Regions from separate parts of the Pseudoalteromonas sp. SiA1 genome, predicted to be linked through region 2. Evidence: predicted binding sites of a transcription regulator. Region 2 holds the regulator's gene; each other region holds the start of a gene.
What was found. The regulator LexA, encoded in region 2, represses DNA repair genes until DNA is damaged. The targets are predictions, from matches to a motif close to TACTGTATNNNNATACAGTA.
Positions count from the first base shown of each region.

Region 1: ruvC (crossover junction endodeoxyribonuclease RuvC) is a predicted target of LexA. The motif match lies at 1,763-1,782, and genes of this name have one in related genera.
Region 3: KK487_RS10325 (exonuclease domain-containing protein) is a predicted target of LexA. The motif match lies at 3,637-3,656, and genes of this name have one in related genera.

Region 1 covers NZ_CP076084.1:1,299,925-1,306,150, forward strand. Annotated here, with positions in the region: gene KK487_RS06080 (ABC transporter permease) at 1-1,699, shown strand, start outside; gene ruvC (crossover junction endodeoxyribonuclease RuvC) at 1,832-2,356, shown strand; gene ruvA (Holliday junction branch migration protein RuvA) at 2,359-2,976, shown strand; gene ruvB (Holliday junction branch migration DNA helicase RuvB) at 2,984-3,991, shown strand; gene tolQ (protein TolQ) at 4,867-5,571, shown strand; gene tolR (protein TolR) at 5,558-5,989, shown strand; gene tolA (cell envelope integrity protein TolA) at 5,994-6,226, shown strand, end outside.
Region 2 covers NZ_CP076084.1:3,167,003-3,173,228, forward strand. Annotated here, with positions in the region: gene ctaD (cytochrome c oxidase subunit I) at 1-1,112, opposite strand, end outside; gene coxB (cytochrome c oxidase subunit II) at 1,112-2,254, opposite strand; gene lexA (transcriptional repressor LexA) at 2,748-3,365, opposite strand; gene KK487_RS14735 (PaaI family thioesterase) at 3,564-4,007, shown strand; gene KK487_RS14740 (hypothetical protein) at 4,037-4,417, opposite strand; gene KK487_RS14745 (endonuclease) at 4,670-5,323, shown strand; gene hmpA (NO-inducible flavohemoprotein) at 5,363-6,226, opposite strand, start outside.
Region 3 covers NZ_CP076084.1:2,225,146-2,231,371, reverse strand. Annotated here, with positions in the region: gene KK487_RS10340 (YeeE/YedE family protein) at 1-293, opposite strand, end outside; gene KK487_RS10335 (OmpP1/FadL family transporter) at 297-1,220, opposite strand; gene KK487_RS18540 (hypothetical protein) at 1,205-1,555, opposite strand; gene KK487_RS10330 (sugar porter family MFS transporter) at 1,758-3,182, opposite strand; gene KK487_RS10325 (exonuclease domain-containing protein) at 3,669-5,825, shown strand; gene KK487_RS10320 (SEL1-like repeat protein) at 6,064-6,226, shown strand, end outside.

The DNA of each region.
Region 1 (6,226 bases), 1.5 Mb from region 2:
AGTAGCCATTGCGGTGTCAGCTAAACGTTATTGTGAGCGCCAATACGACCCTGTCGCAATGATGAAAACTTTAGGCGGCAGCCGCGATATGATCCGCAAAATTTACCTTATGCACTTATTAATGGTGTGTACGATGGCGGTAGTTGTTGGCCTTGCTATTGGTTACGGCTTACAAGAAGTTGCAACTGGTTACCTTGCAAAAAGCATGGGAACCGAACTGCCTATGGCAGGGTTTAAACCGTGGTTAGTGGCCATTAGCACCGGAGTTATTTGTGCGGTTATGTTTTCTATTAAGCCATTGTTAGATTTATTTGATATTCCACCACTTAGAGTGCTTCGCCGTAATTTAGGCGATCGCCTTGCGGTAAGTAAAATCCATTTAGGACTTAGCGCCTTAACGGTATTTTTATTAATGTGGTTATTTAGTAACAATATTAAAATTACCCTTATTTTATTTGCCTCAACGCTTGCGCTTATTTTAGTGTTGTTTTTAATTTCTAAATTAATATTTGGCGGGGGCCGCAAGCTTGGCTTAAAGCCAGGTAACAGCTGGTCGTTGGCTATTGCGTCTATTCAAAAGCGCGCCAATGTTAATGCGGTGCAGCTAATTAGTTTTTCGCTAGCGATTAAATTACTGTTGTTTTTAATTGTGCTAAAAAACGACATTATTTCGGATTGGCAGTCTCAGTTACCAAGCGATGCACCTAATGCCTTTTTGGTTAATATTACGCAAAATGAGCTGGATCCGGTAAATGAATACTTAGCGCAAAAAGGCATTCAAGTGTCGGAGTTTTACCCAACGATTCGTGGCCGCGTGAATGCAGTAAATGGCGAAGCAGTAGCACGTGAAGTGTCATTGCAAGACAACGAGAAAAAAGACGAAGAAGCCCGCTCAGGCATTGGCCGCGAGCTTAACTTAACTTGGCTTAACGAAGTCCCCTCACAAAATGACATTATAGATGGCCAGTGGTTTGGCGATGACGCAGTAGCTGAGGCCTCACTTGAAGAGTCGATGATGAAGCGCCTTGATGTGAAAATGGGCGATACCCTCACGTTTTTAATTGGTGCGCAGTCGTTCGACGCTAAAATTACCAGTGTACGTAAAGTTAATTGGGCCACGCTTAAACCTAACTTTTTCATTATTTTAAGCCCTGATGTGTTGAGCAGCTTTCCGGCCACGTATATTTCATCAGTACGTATTGAGCCTGAGCAAAAGCGCGACTTTAGCCAGCTATTGCGAGCATACCCTACTATTACAGCGATTGATGTAGACAACTTTGTTAAACAAATTCAATCGACTATTGAGCAAGTGTCGTTAGCTATTGGCTTTGTACTGGCTATTGTGGTGTTGTGTGGCGCGTTGGTACTTATATCGCAGGTGCAAGCAAGCTTAGGTGAGCGCATGCAAGAAATTGTAATATTGCGTACGTTAGGTGCTAAAAGCCGATTAATAAAAAATGCCACCTTGTATGAGTTTTTATTACTGGGCGGTTTAGCCGGACTAGTTGCTGCATTTTTCAGTGATATAGCACTGTTAATAGTACAGCAGCAAATGTTTGATTTGGCAGGTAAGCTGCATCCTAATATTTGGGTTATTGGCCCCGTTGCTGGTGGCGTGTTTGTAGCAGGGTTAGGCTATTTTATGATTGCCCGTACGCTTAAACAAAATACTCAAGGCTTAGTGCGCGCTTTAGCGTAAACTTTCCAGCCAAATAGCGTTTAAATGCCTACTTTTTAAGTAGGCATTTTTGTTTTTGCTTTGTACTGGTAATTTATACAGTGCTCTGGCATTATTAGCACTATTAATAAATAACAATAATGAGAGTGCTGTTTGGCCATAATTTTAGGGATCGATCCGGGCTCGCGTTTAACGGGTTACGGTGTGGTTGCGCATCAAGGTGCCAAGTTTACATACTTAGGCAGTGGCTGTATTAAATTAGCCGATCATGACTTTCCCACCCGACTTAAAATGATTTACCAGGGCATTACGCAACTTATAGAGCAATTTTCGCCTGAAACATTTGCTATAGAAAAAGTATTTATGGCGCATAACCCTGATTCTGCTTTAAAGCTAGGTCAAGCCCGTGGTGCTGCGATTGTCGGTGCCTCTATGGCCGACTTACCGGTTTTTGAATACTCAGCACGGCAAATAAAGCAAGCCGTTGTGGGTAACGGTGGGGCAGATAAATCGCAAGTTCAACATATGGTTAAAAACATACTTAAACTGCCAGGTACGCCGCAAGCCGATGCGGCGGATGCGCTTGCAATTGCAATTTGCCATGCCCACTCTGAACAAAATTTAATAAAACTAGCGGGTAGCGCAAGCAAAACCGTTAGAGGACGTCTAAGGAAATAACAATGATAGGTCGCTTAAACGGCGTGTTAGTTGAAAAACAGCCCCCAGAAATACTATTAGAAGTGAGCGGCGTTGGCTACGAAGTACAAATGCCAATGACCTGTTTTTACGATTTGCCTAAAGTAGGCGACAACGCCATTGTGTACACTCATTTTGTAGTACGCGAAGACGCACAGTTATTGTTTGGCTTTAATAATAAAACCGAACGTGCGTTATTTAGAGAGCTGTTAAAAGCCAATGGAGTAGGGCCTAAATTAGGCTTAGCCATTTTGTCGGGCATGTCGGCGCAGCAGTTTGTAAGTTGTGTAAATAATGAAGATGCCACTGCCTTGGTTAAACTGCCAGGGGTGGGCAAAAAGACCGCAGAGCGCTTAGTGCTCGAAATGAAAGACAGATTAAAAAATTGGGGTAATGACTTATTTACCCCATTTAGCGATAGCGCCGTAATAGAGCCTGCGAGCGATGCAACTATAGCCAATAATGCGGCCGATGATGCGGTTTCGGCGTTAGTGGCGCTCGGTTATAAATTGCCACAAGCGCAAAAAGCAGTAAAATCAGTAAGCAAACCCGATATGTCGACTGAGGTTCTAATTAAAGAATCTTTGAAATCAATGCTGTGAGTAAATTATGATCGAAGCTGATCGCTTAATAGATGCTGCTGAAAAAACCAACGAAGACACCATAGACCGTGCTATTAGGCCTAAGTTACTGGCCGACTATCGTGGTCAGCCGCATGTTAAGCAACAAATGGAAATATTTATTGAAGCTGCGCGTAGCCGCAGCGAAGCGTTGGATCACTTATTGATATTTGGCCCACCAGGCTTAGGTAAAACCACGCTTGCTAATATTGTGGCGAACGAATTAAACGTAAATATTAAAACCACGTCTGGGCCTGTGCTTGAAAAAGCGGGCGATTTAGCCGCATTGCTCACTAACCTTGAAGAAGGTGATGTACTGTTTATTGATGAAATTCACCGTTTGAGCCCGCAAGTTGAAGAAATACTCTACCCCGCAATGGAAGATTACCAGCTCGATATTATGATAGGTGAAGGCCCTGCAGCGCGTTCTATTAAGCTTGATTTACCCGCATTTACACTCATTGGTGCAACTACCCGTGCGGGATCATTAACTTCTCCACTGCGTGACCGTTTTGGTATTGTTCAGCGCTTAGAGTTTTACTCTGTGGAAGACTTATCGCATATTGTGGGGCGCTCAGCGCATTATCTTAGTTTAGAAATGTGTGACGATGGCGCGGCCGAAATAGCCAAACGTTCGCGCGGTACGCCACGTATTGCAAATCGTTTATTGCGCCGAGTGCGCGATTACACCCAAGTAAAGTCAGACGGTACGGTTAATGCTGAGGTAGCTCAACAAGCCCTCGACATGATTGACGTTGATAAAAGCGGTTTTGATTACATGGATCGTAAATATTTACTCGCCATCATCGAAAAGTTTATGGGTGGCCCTGTTGGCCTTGACAACTTAGCCGCGGCAATAGGCGAAGAGAAAGAAACCATAGAAGATGTGATTGAACCCTTTTTAATTCAACAAGGATTTATTCAGCGTACGCCGCGAGGGCGAATTGTCTCTGATAATGCGTACCACCATTTTGGCTTGTTACCTAAAAAAGATTAAATAACCAGAATAACTAGACTCTTTCTAAAGCCACTGTCATTTTAACGACAGTGGCTTTTTAGTATGAGCAAAAGCTAAATTTAGACGTATTTTACTTTGCCAATAATTCACTGAGCGTTAAGACATATCAGGCTATTGTGCGCCTGCTGTAACGTTACTGAGGCCGAGTTTAGCTGATTTGACAAATTGCGGGCAAAAAAAAAGCCCGCAAATAATGCGGGCAAACAACAAGTTTAAGGAAGTAATCTAGGGAACTACGTTTTACTTATTGAGGTCATACCCCAAGAAGTAAAAAAGTAATACGAAATAAATCATATTACGAAGAACTGGATTCAATGAAATAGCTTTCATTTAATGCGCTAGCTCGGTATGGGAGAATAATACCGAAGCGGCAGAATTTGTTCAAACTAGAAAATTTATATTTTCAGATTAAAAAAACTAATAGCAGGGGTTTTCTGTTTTTACTTAATGTTGCATGTTAATTAACCATTAATTCTATAAGTTAATGAAATGCTTTGTTTATGTATATTAACATATAAACGTTCGGTATTAGTTTTACTATTACGTTAAGGTAAGCGTGTAGTGTTTATGAGTGCTTATGCATTAATTTTGAATAAACAGCGTATTTTTGTGACTCTTTAGTGAAGTTAAGCGGGCTTACAGATAGCTTTATTGTTATTTATTTATACAGTAAAACAAGAGTTAAGTAGTAAAACTATTTTTTTAACGTTTTTTGTTGGCTATTCACAGCAATATCGTTGTCAGCAGGAAATACACTAGATACACTAGCTGAACTTTAATGGTGGCTAATGTGTTACAAAGTTACCTTACTCAAATAAATCAATTTGATGTTTTTAATTATTTAGGAGTTTAACGTGGGATCAGGGCTTAATTTTTTAGATCTAATTCTAGAAGCCAGTTTGCTTGTGCAATTAGTAATGCTAGCGTTGGTTGCTATGTCGGTTATGTCGTGGGCTATTATTTTTCAACGTAAAAAAGCCATCTCTGACGCCTTAGCAAATGCCAAAAAATTTGAGCAACGTTTTTGGTCTGGTGTTGACCTAAGTAAGCTATATAACGAAATTTCATCACGCGGTGGTCAATCAACGGGTATTGAAGCGTTATTCACCTCAGGTTTTAAAGAGTTTGCACGCCACAAAAAAAATACCTTTCAAAGTGCAGGCATTGTTATGGAAGGCACGCACCGTTCAATGCGGGTTGCGCTTTCTCGTGAAATAGAAAAACTAGAATCAAGCTTATCGTTTTTAGCAACCGTTGGGTCAATTAGCCCCTACATAGGTTTGTTTGGTACAGTATGGGGTATTATGAATGCCTTTATTGCCTTAGGTGAAGTAAAACAAGCAACCTTACAAATGGTTGCACCAGGTATAGCAGAAGCTTTGATTGCAACAGCAATGGGTTTATTTGCGGCTATTCCTGCCGTTATTGCCTATAACCGATTTGCTAATAAGGTTGAAAAGTTAGAATCTCATTACATTAACTTTATGGAAGAATTTGCCAATATCTTACACCGTCAAGCAGCTACCCAAATAGAGGCTCAAGCGAATGTACCAGCGTAAAAAGCGTCGCCCAGTCGCAGAAATTAATGTAGTACCATACATTGATGTAATGTTGGTGTTGCTTATTATATTTATGGCCACTGCGCCATTAATAACCCATGGCGTAAAAGTAGACCTACCAAAAATGGAAGAGTCAGACTTAGTTGATACCAAAGATACGCCGCCCATTATTGCCTCTATTGATTCGCAAGGTAAGTATTATGTAAGCATAGGTACTGATCCGGAAGAGCCAATGGAAGCATTAGATGTAGCCGCTGTAATTAAACTACAACTAATGAAAAACCCTGATACCCCAGTAATGATTAAAGGCTCAGGTAAAGTGTCGTATCAAGAAGTGTTACTGCTCATGGATTTTTTGAAGAATGCAGGTGTACCATCGGTAGGCTTAATGACCGAATCCTTTGAGGGGACCAAGTAGTCATATGAATACGTCGTTAATCAAATCAGTAATACTGCATTTAGCATTAGGGGGATTTTTGTATGCATCAGCAAACATTCATCCACCTAAACCTAAAGTAATGGAAGTGACGCTTAATGCCGCCATTCCTGAGCCAGAAAATGCGGTGTCTGCTGTGACCGTGGATCAACAGCAGGTTGAGCAAAAAATTGCTGAGTTACGCAAAAAAGAAGAAGATAAAAAGCGCGCTGAAGATAA
Region 2 (6,226 bases):
GAAAAACCACCTAAAGTAAACAACACAATAAATGCGATACTAAACAGCATTGGCACTTCAAAGCTAATAGACCCGCGCCACATAGTCGCTACCCAGTTAAATACTTTTACGCCGGTAGGTACCGATATCAGCATAGTCGCGTACATAAAAAACAACTCACCCGCCACGGGCATACCAGTGGTAAACATATGATGCGCCCACACAATAAAGCTCAACAAGGCAATGGAGGAGGTGGCATACACCATAGAGGCATAACCAAATAGTTTTTTACGTGAAAAGGTGGGAACAATCGTAGAAATAATGCCAAAGGCAGGCAAAATCATAATATAAACTTCAGGGTGACCAAAAAACCAAAAAATATGTTGGAACATCACCGGATCGCCACCACCAGCGGCATCAAAGAAACTGGTCGCGAAGTATTTATCGGTGAGCACCATAGTAACTGCACCAGCAAGTACCGGCATAACTGCAATAAGTAAAAACGCCGTGATCAACCATGTCCACACAAATAACGGCAGCTTCATCCACGTCATACCCGGAGCACGCATATTTACTATGGTGACCACCACATTAATGGCCCCCATAATCGAACTAATACCCATAATATGCACAGCAAATACAAACATTGCTGTGTTGTCGTTACTATAAGTGGTGGAAAGCGGCGCGTAAAAGGTCCAACCAAATGCAGGGCCACCACCAGGCATAAATAATGAAGCTAATAGGATTAAAAACGCAAACGGTAAAATCCAAAAGCTCCAGTTATTCATTCTCGGTAAGGCCATATCTGGCGCACCAATCATTAGCGGGATCATCCAGTTTGCCAAGCCGGTAAAGGCTGGCATAACCGCACCAAACACCATTATTAAACCATGCACTGTGGTCATTTGATTAAAAAAGTGAGGATCAACCAGTTGTAGGCCCGGCTGAAATAACTCAGCTCGAATAACCATCGCCATTGCCCCACCAATTAAAAACATGGTGAGTGAAAAAATTAAATATAAGCTACCTATATCTTTATGGTTGGTTGTAAATAACCAGCGCTTAAAGCCTGTGGCAGGTTGATGGGCATGATGAGCCTCATTGGTATTAGGTTGTTCTGCAATGCTACTCATTATTTAGCCTCCCCATCAGCATCCAGTGCCGCTTGTATCTCGCTCGGTTGAATTACATCACCAGTGTCATTACCCCACGCGTTGCGTTTATAGGTAATAACAGCTGCTATTTGCTTGATTGATAATTGCTTTGCGAAAGACTGCATAGCCGTACCTGGTTTACCGTGGAGCAAAATATCTATATGCCCTTTGATATCACCTATGACTATTGGGCTGCCTTTAAGAGCCGGAAAAACACCCGGCAAGCCTAATCCTGTTGGCTGATGGCACGCCGCGCAGCTCGCCATATAAACCTGCTCACCAAGCGCCATCAGCTCTTCTTTTGGTACAACTTGGTCTAATAACGCAGCGTCTGCTGCAGCTGCTTTTTGCTTGGCTTGTTTAGCCTCTGCTAACCACGTTTTGAAGTCTTCTTCTGTTTTAGCTTCTACCACAACAGGCATAAAACCATGATCTTTACCGCAAAGCTCTGCACACTGCCCACGGTAAGTACCAACCTCATTAATATTGGTCCATGTTTCATTAATAAACCCAGGGTTTGCATCTTTTTTAACGGCAAAGTCAGGCACCCACCATGAGTGAATAACATCATCTGAAGTCATTAAAAAACGTACTTTTTGATTAATTGGTAGTACCAGCGGTTTATCGACCTCGAGTAAATAATTCGGGTTTTTATCAGCAAGGTTGGTTATTTCATTTTGAGGTGTAGCTAGCATGGAATAAAACTCAACGTCCTCCCCCATATACTCGTAATGCCACTTCCACTGTGAGCCTGTAATTTTAATGGTGAGATCAGCTTTGCTGGCATCCTCCATGGCAATTAAGGTTTTAGTCGCAGGAATGGCCATAACAATTAATATGACAAAAGGGATCGCAGTCCACAGTATTTCTACTTTGGTGCTTTCATGGAATTGGGCAGGGACAGCCCCTTTAGATTTGCGATGATGAATGAGTGCCCAAAACATAATGGCAAACACGATCACCCCAATCACACAACATATTAAAAAAATAGTCATGTGCAGTTGGTATACATTATTACTTATATCGGTTACGCCTTTACGCATATTATATTGGCTATTAGCAAGCACATTCTGCGAAAAAACAAACAATATAAGCCACAAGGAAGAACTCAGCTTACCCATGTGACGGCTCCTTTGATGCTATTGCTGACGCAAAGCGAAGAGGCATACGGCTTAAACGCCTATTCGTTATTTTTATTTTTTATAAGGGTGCTGGATTTAGTAAATGTGTGTTCTCAAAACGACTAAGCTGTGAGTTATTTTTATTCCAGCTCTTTAATAACTAGTTAAAAAATAAACAATAAGCAAGGTGAGTATGAAAAATAAACAAGGTGTATTTTTTAAAATGCGCAGCTAAAAAAATAGCAACTAGTCAGGCAATTAATCTAAGAGTCAGGTTTAGTAAGGGGTGTATTGAAATTACAGGATAGAAATATAAAAAATTGTTAACTTAAAAAAGCAGAGTAAATTTGTTTATTTATAAAGTATTTAGTGATTTTATTTATGATAGGAGAAGCACTTAACAACATATAGTCATACATTTGATAAGTTAGACATTGTGCTGCTAACAAACCCAGCGCCTAATCACTATTAAGCGCTAAATTATGCTTTAATACTACATCCAGTCAGCGTTACGAATAACACCTACCGCTAAGCCTTCAATATTGAACGACTCATTTTCTAAATCGACCTCAATAGCTGAAAACTCATCATTTTCAGCATGTAAGAGTACTTTTCTGCCCGCTTTTTCTAAACGCTTCACGGTTACATCGTCGTCAACACGGGCAACAATAACTTGTCCATTTTCGGCAACTTGGGTTTTATGCACAGCAAGTAAATCACCATCCATAATACCAATGTCTTTCATACTCATACCGTTAACACGCAATAAAAAATCGGCCGCAGGTTTAAACATTAAAGGGTCAATTTTACAGTGGCTTTCTACATGCTGTTGCGCCAATATAGGCTCACCGGCAGCCACCCTGCCAATTAAAGGTAAGCCTAACTGCTCTGGCTCCTCTTCTTCAACAAGCTGAATGCCCCGACTCGCGCCTGGCTTCATTTTAATCACACCTTTTTTGGCCAGTGCTTTTAAGTGTTCTTCTGCAGCATTCGCACTTTTAAAACCCAGTGTTTGTGCAATTTCGGCACGTGTAGGAGGCATACCAGTGTCTTTAATAAACACTTTAATGAGTTCGAGTATTTGCGCTTGGCGTTTCGTTAATGGTCGCATACAACTGGTTTTCCATACAGTACAATTAACTGTGAGTATATACAGTTATTTAAAAATCGCAAATATAAATTAATGCCTTATATGCCGTTATCATCAAACAATAACCTACTTTAAAAGCAGGGTGATAAATGTAATTATTAGCAACGCATTATCATATTAATAAATTTTAATTCTCAATTACTTATCCAAGGAGCTAGCATGAGTATTTGGCATCAACCGATTACATTAGAGTTTTGTAAGCAATTAGATCAAGGTATTACAGGCCAAGGGACACTCATGAAAACCATGGGAATAGAAATCAGTGAAATTGGTGATGACTACTTAGTGGCAACTATGCCGGCAATTCCAGAGCATCATAACCCTATGGGTATCGTTCATGGTGGTGCAAATGTGGTGCTTGCTGAAACAGTAGCAAGTTATGCCGCTAATTTTGTGGTTGATTTCAATCGGTTTTATTGTGTTGGCCAAGAGATCAGTGCAAGTCATTTAAAGGCATCACGCAATGGCACATTAACGGCCACAGCGAGAGCTTATCATATCGGCAAGCGCAGCTCGGTTTGGGATATTAAAATAACCAATAGCCGCAATGAGCTTTGCTGCGTATCACGTATGACCGCAGCCGTAGTAGAGCGAAAAGGCTAGTAAGTCAATTAACCAAGGTTGAAATTAAATTACTTTTCGAAAGGGTAAATAGTAATTTCTACGCCTGCACCAATTGCAGATATACGTAACAAGGTATCTGCATGTAAGGCTTGGTTAAAGCATTTTGGCGAAGTGCCAGACTCAAACCCAATATCGAAAGTTCTGCGTGAACAACTCAACCATTGCTTTAATGCATTGCGTGAACACGACTCGATTAACTCACACAAGTGATTAATCGCTTTATCTGGCGTGGTTATTTCACCTGCAACCTCAATGCGAGCAAGTTGACGGTATTCGTCTTTATCATAATGTAAAATAGTTGCGACCTTTTTTAAATCAGCAACTAATACGCTAATATCTTGCTTTGACTCAAGCTCTAGATCTACATTTAAAAATTGAATTTCCGACATTATCTCGTTTTTACCCTCTATTAATCTCATTGCAAACTTTAACGCAGTTTTACCGTTATACCAAATCAACAACGCAGGAATCACTGCATTAACGCGTTTTTAGCGTTAGCCTCTGAATATTGCCCACTATTTACTCCTAAAAAACGCCCTACACAAAATACGCAAATTAAAATTAAAGCATGCCGGCGGCAGTTTACTTTTTTATTCTAGGCCTTAAACTAGCCGCTCCTGTAGTTCACGTATGTGATGGATATGATTCGGTTTATTTTAGCTTTGTTGGCTTGCTGTGCTTGTTTTTCAGCAATGGGCGAACAATTTACGCGGTTTTCGAGTGCCAAAAAGCACTTAATTAATACCCTTCCCGAAAACGCTAAAAGTATTTATTGTGGTTGCGATATAAAAAAACAAGGCAAAAAGTTGGTACCCGACCCTACCCATTGTGGCTACGTGCCTCGCAACACACTAACCCGCTCAGGCAAAGTAAATCAACGTGCCCTGCGAATTGAATGGGAACATATTGTCCCTGCATGGGAATTTGGTCACCAGTTACAATGTTGGCAAGATGGTGGGCGTAAAAACTGCCGCAAAGTTAGCGCTAAGTTTCGCTTGATGGAAGCCGATATAAACAATTTAGCCCCTGCAATTGGTGAAATTAACGCCGATCGCTCAAACTACCGCTTTGGCATGTTAGCCCAAAACGCGACGCAATATGGTCGCTGTGAGGTTAAAGTTAATTTTAAACAACGTGTTGTTGAACCGCCTGTTCATGCACGTAAACGCATTGCCGATGCGTACGCTTACATGCAAAAAACGTATGGTTTAAAAATTTCAGCTAAACAACAAAAGCTATTTAATGCTTGGCAACAACAAGCTTATGCTGCTAACACAAATAGTAAAAAGCTGTAAGTTTAAATTAAAAGCGTGTAACACACGCTTTTAATTAACCTATAACGCTTGGTGTGGTCCAAATATTTCGTAGTGAATGTTTGAGCTTTGCACACCTAAATCAAGTAGCTGGCCTTTTACGTAAGCCATAAATGATGCTGGTCCACACAAATAAAATGCCCCTTCGCTAATAGGTAATGATGCCTCAAGCACCGATAAATCCATTAGCCCAGTGAAATCACACTCCTCGCCACCTTGATTAAACCAAGTAAATGTTTTTAGCTGTGGATGCATTGCCGTTTGCTGCGCTAAATACCCTTTAAATGAAAATTCGCGGCTGTTTTCACACGCGTGCAAATAACTAATCGCTTGATTTTTATCACCACTAAGTAGCGTTTGCAGCATCGCCATCATCGGGGTTTGGCCAACGCCTGCTGAAATAAGTACCACTGGAGTTGCCTCATTTTTTAAAATGAAATCTCCCGCTGGCGGGTATAACTCTACTCGTGCGCCTTGCTCTAGTGAGTGTAAATAATTAGACACCACGCCAGGCTTTGGTTGGCACTCTTTTTTAACGCTAATACGATAGTTTTTAGCATTGCTCTTTTGCGAAATAGAATACTGGCGGATCTCTTCATATTCTGCGCCCTCAGGCTTAACTTTAATGCCAATGTACTGTCCTGGCTTGTAGGTAATAACTGCTTTACCATCCACAGGTGTCAGCGTAAAACTAGTTACGAATTCAGATTCAATATGTTTATCAGTAATTTCAAACTGGCGCGTGCCTGCCCAGCCACCATGGTTGTTTTTACTGTGCGCATACAATGCCGCTTCTTCGGTAATACAAATATCAGCAAGTACACCGTAGGCTTCGCGCCACGCATATTCAACATCGGCAGTAAACTGCTCAGGAATAAGCTCTTT
Region 3 (6,226 bases), 940 kb from region 2:
AACGTGGTCCCCGCACCGACCAAAAGCCCTGCAATAATAATCATCCAAGGCGATAAGTTTAATTCGCCTACTAACAGCTCAGGGGCAAATAATTGTATAAATACACCTGCTAGTAATAACCCCATCACAAAACACAGTTTCCAACGAGAAGCTGCTGCCAGTGGATTAAAAATTGATTTTATAAGCCCTGAAATTCCCGCTACTTTACCAAATAAAACCAGTAATAACGCGCAGGCTAGACCAATTAAACCACCGCCAATAGCCCCAGATAGTGGTGTGAATTCGGTTGTCATCGTTTAAATCCTCCAAGCAAGGGATACACCCAATCCTGATTGTTCCATTGAAATTGATAGTTGTTGATTAGGCGCTAAATAGTTTGCACCTGTTACATTTTTAGAGGGTGAATAAAAAGCCATTGCGTTAAATTGCACCGCGTCACTAAGCGCATGACTAATGCCTGCTGTAAAATGCCATTCTTGCACACCGGGCGCTAAAATATTAAATAAAATGTCAGATGATGGAATGGGTTGCTCAGTATAAGAAGCACCAAACCTAATTTTTTGTTGCTCAGTGCGTTGCCATTGATAACCCAGTTTATAAATACTCATATCGTGCCAACCAAAGCCTGCACCGGCTTCTGCCCCTAGTGGCGCTGACATTAAATTAGTAATAGGGTTGGCGATACTTTTTACTTCACTGTAATTTATTTTTTGCCAATCAAACACCACTTGGTGCGATGGTAAAAACTGCCAAGCGGTACCGAGCTGAATAGAGCTTGGTAAATCAAACCCGCCTTGCTCTGCAAACAGGCCGCTGTAACGGTCAAATTCATCCATAGACACTGATGAACGGTAACTGGCGCCCCAGCTAAATGACGAGTTAATAATGTGGCTGATCCCAAGTTGCATTCCAATGCCTGTGCTGGTATCAACGCCATTATTAGACAGCGCCTCTGGCTTTTGCGAAAAGGCGGCAAAATTTGCCAAACCTTGTGCTTCAAATTGTTGCACTACATAAATAGCAGAAACACCTAGGCGTATTTGCTCATTTAATTGATAGCTCATGGTTGGACTGACAAATAACTGTTTTAAGTCAACACCAGTGGTGCCGCCATAAAATGTGCCTTGAGGGGCAGAATCAGCCACATATTCTGTGTTCATTCCGCCGTTACCGTAAACTAATAGGCCAATATTAATGCGCTCATTTAGTTGATGGCCAATAGCAAATTCGGGAATTGCAAATAAGCTGTTATCACTTTTTTTGTGGTTGCGTCCAAATACAGTGCATTGGGAAAGTATTCATCGACCTTTGCAGCGGTGTAGTTACGCTCAGGAGCAAATAATTCTATGCCTACCGACATTTGCGTGCCATTAGCTGAAAAAGCAGCCGGGTTATTTGCACCCGACATTAATTCTTCTGATAACGCTACACCAGCACCTGCCATGCCTTTGTGAGTCATACCGTAGCCATGAGTAAAATAGCCATTCGTTGCAAATACATTAAATGTGCTTAACGCAGAGGTGAAAACAAGGCCTGAGAATAACTGTTTTTTCATTTAAATTGAGACTAAGTAGAGAAAGTTGGCGAACAATAGCTAACTTTTTATATTCCAAAAAAGAACTTTAAAAGATTATATATACTAAAAAAGCATATTGTTTGTGGATGAGGAACAGGTAAATGAAAGGGCTTACAAAGGAGGGTTATATACACTGGAGTAAAACAGCATTATTAAGCGCTATTTTACTCCAGCCAAGTAATTACATTGACTCTAACTTCATACCGCGTGTCTCTTTAATGTATTTAACTACAAAAAACACACTAATAAACGCCGAGAGGGTATAAAAGCCATAGGCGCCTGCTAAACCAATACTACCTAGCATGATAGGGAAGGTCATAGTAATAGCAAAGTTAGCTATCCACTGCGCACTAGCAGCAACTGCAAGCGCGGCGCCGCGAATGCGGTTATTAAACATTTCACCAAGCAGTACCCACACAATTGGGCCCCAGCTTAAACCAAAAAATACCACAAACAGGTTAGCCATTATTAAAGCAAAGGTACCCATATTTTCGCTAAGTGCTAACTTGCCCGCTTCATCAAGGCCTGCACTGCCAAAGGTGTAGGTAAGTGCACTTAAACTAATAAACATACCTATACTACCTACCAGTAACAATGGCTTACGTCCCACTTTATCAACTAAAGCAATAGCAATAAAAGTAGACAAAATATTAGTGGTACCCGCAAGCACGTTTATAAACAGTGATTGTGATTCATCAAAACCAGCGGCTTGCCAAAGCTCTGAACCGTAATAAAATACCACGTTAATACCAACAAATTGTTGAAACACTGACAAGGCCACACCCACCCAAACAATAGGGTGTACCTTTTTACTGCCATCGATAAATAAATCGCGAATACTTGGTTTTTTATCGCTTTTCAGAGACTGCTTTACGTCATTGATTTGCGCATCAGCATCATCGTTTGAAATTTTATTAAATACAGTTTTAGCGTGTTTAAGCTTGCCTTGTGCGACTAAGTAACGCGGTGACTCAGGAATAAACAAGACCCCAATTAAAAATAAGCCTGCAGGAACCAGTTCAGCCCAAAACATCCAGCGCCATGCAGCTAAGTCTAACAGTAAAATACCCTCGGCACCGCCAGCAGCGTTAGCAATTAGGTAGTTACTTAAAAAGGCTGCAAATAAGCCAAGAACAATAGCAAGTTGTTGCAATGTCGCTAAGCGACCACGCAAACTTGCTGGTGCTACTTCTGCAATATAAGCAGGCGCTAAAACAGAGGCTGCACCTATGCCTAATCCGCCAAATAAGCGGTAAAAAATAAACTCAGCTGAGCTATCAGCAATACCAGAGCCAAATGCACTGATAGCAAATATAAGTGCAGTGACAATCATAATAGCGCGACGGCCAAATTTGTCAGCTAATGGGCCAGCAGCTAAAGCACCCAGCGCACAACCAAGTAAAACAGAGGCAACATTAAACCCTGTTGCTACACTGCTTGAGTTAAATGTATTACCTAACGCCGATACAGTGCCGTTTATAACGCCTGAATCAAAACCAAATAAAAAGCCACCAATGGCGGCAACAGCCGATATAAAAATAACGTATAAAAGTGAGCACTTTGCCGCTGCGCTTTGCTCACCTTTAGTTGCATGCTGTGTTGTCATGTTGTTCAATCCTAATTTTTATTATGTGTAATGAAGTTAAAGTACCACTAATAATTTGCGGGCAACCTTAGCACAGAGTAATCACGCTAAAAAAGATATTTCAATAGTAATACGTATGCATAAATAAATTAATTGAGTTGCGCGAGGGTCTGTTTATCTTTTGAGATTGAAGTTTCAGCAGTGTGTTTGGTTTTTAAGAAAAATAGATCTTTTGCCATGTGAATGCCCGTAAATAGGTACTAACGCTTCGTTAATGTTAAACACGCACTGCTTGAAGGGTTCTGCTATCTACACAGGTGAAGATAAGGGCCAGGGTATAAAAAGGGTGCTCGGTTTTAACTTAGTTTATTAAGTAACAAACCTCGCTAAAATTAAAGCGCCCGAGATTGAATCAATTTAAATTCTAAAAGGCTATTAACTCCTAATTGGGTTGCTAAAAGCGCTCAAATAATTATACTGTTTTTATATACAGTATTGGCGGTTTTTATGAGAAAAGAGTTACCAGCAAAATATTATTTGGCACATTTTAAAGAGCTAATAGGCTTTGTGAGCGATAAATGTATGCATTTACTTGAGCAAAAGCACATTACATTTATTAATAAAATAAACACCCTCGACGAGCAAAGCCAATGCATGCTAGCACGTATTTATTCTCGTAAACCTTATTTAGTGCAAACTCAGTCATTAAATTATGAAGAGATTATTTCGCCTTATCAGTCACTTTTTAATTTAAAAACAGCTGGGTTAATCTGTGAACCCTCACAAGCAGACGCTAAGCAACTGCTTAGCCATCTAACAAAGCCGGCCTTAATTGAGTTGTTAGCTCAACAAGACCTGCCACCACTATTTAAAAAAAGTGCTGCTAAAGGTTGTTTAGTTGAAGTCGCTATTTCATTTTTTGAATCTAAGCCAGAGCGTCTTTCGCATTTGTATAATCAGTACGTGATCAATAATAGAGATGAGTGTTACCAGTATTTTGAGTTTTTGTATATTGGCAGGCTCAGTGCCGGTGATGTGAATCATCAAAACCGGTTTGTACTAAGAGACTTAGGGGTAACCCCTGTTAGGCAAGGGCATAATGAAAGTTTGTCTCGCTTTGACTCAATTGAGGAAGCGCAATCTAACTATGTGTTAAACCGTTTTCGGTTAGCCGTTAAAAACGCGAAAGATGACAATGAAAATGAGACGTTAGCAAAACAGTTAATAAATGAATTAGCAGTAGGGGTTGTAGCTCGAGAGCTAAAGAATAAGTTATTGGTCATACTTTATAAGCAACTAAAAACAACTAACCCTGTATTAGCGTTTGATGTACTTAATGCCTGCGAAGACGATGCGCACGCACTAGAAATTCAAATAAGAGAGCAATACCGTTTAGGTAATAAAGAATGGGTAAAGGCGCAACTTGAGAAAATTATAGAAAATCCGCTCACCGATGAGTTACTGTACTTTGCGGATGACTTTTTAATGCGCAAATTTAACAAGCAAACACGCTCACGGCTTAGTGAAATGTTAGCCAGTACACGCTGTATTATAGAAGTTGATGAACTTTACCGTGGCGATGTTGAGTTAGGTGTAAGTGATCACTACACTCGTCAAGGCAAACAGGTTTTTTATACTGAAAATACTTTGTGGCAAAGCTTATTTGCGCTGGTTTTTTGGCAGGAACTTTTTATTGAAACCCCAACCCCCCCCTGCAACGAATTTGATATTTATCCGCAAGCCTTAAAAACAGATACATTTTATTTAAATCAATCCTCGCAAGTAGAGGCGCGGCTGGCTGCGTGTAATAGTACCCAAAAATTGCTGCGTTTAGTGTGTAACCATGCAGCGAAGTATTATGAGCAACCAAATGGCTTATTTAGATGGCACAAAGATGTATTAAAGCCATTAGAGATGCTTATTTTAAACAGCCCGATAAATGCGCTATTAAGCCATTTAAAAAACATGGCAAAAAACTACCGACAGCTAAAAGGTGGTTACCCCGATTTAATGATTGTTGATAACAGCGCAGTTCATTTTGAAGAGGTAAAAGCGCCCGGAGACAAGCTTAAAAGAAACCAGCTAGTGAGCATCGATAATTTAAAAAACAGTGGTTTTAAAGTCAATATTGCAGCGGTGAAGTGGTATGTAGACCCTAACCGTGTTTATAGTGTAGTTGATATTGAAACTACAGGAGGCCTCAAAGGCGGTAACCGTATTACCGAAATTGGTATTGTTAAAATAAAGCAGGGCGAAATAGTTGATACATGGACCACATTGATAAACCCAGAGCGTCCCATCCCGCGTTTTATTACCTCGCTTACAGGCATTAACGATGCCATGGTAAGCAATGCGCCCATATTTAGCGAGATTGCAGCGCCGTTACTGAATCAATTATCAGGCAGTATTTTTGTGGCGCATAATGTTAATTTTGATTATGGATTTATTAAAAAAGAGCTTGAGAGGATAGGGATTAATTTTAAAATGCCGAAACTGTGTACAGTCGTTGAATCACGCAAAGCATTTAAGGGATTAAAGTCATACTCACTCGGTAATTTATCGGCACACTTTAATTTAGACTTAACCAATCATCACCGTGCATTAGACGATGCCAAAGCGGCCGCGCAGTTATTATTACTGGTTCAGCAAACGGACAGTCAGTGATAGATTTACGTCAGTTAAATGCATTGTGCGTAAAGTAAAGTACCTTGTGTATAAATACAGGGTATTAAAAAAATAGGTTTATCTATTTTTAATGGGCGATTAAAACTGCGCTTATAAAAATAATCGCTGTAAGCTTTGCAATCCCACATAAATATTAAATTTATGTTAACAGGTTTTAGGGCAGATGCTTTAAAAGTGGTTATGTTTCTGAGCAAAAAATAATAAATTAAGGATAATAATGAATCATCAACGATTGAGTGCCACTTTGCTGGTATTGGTGGCTTTAATAACTGGCTGTAATTCGTCACCAATAAGTCTTTACAGCGATAATACCATGAAGAAAAAAGAATATAATGATGTTAAGGCATACAAAAAAGGGGAGTTTGAAGAAGCTTTTAACT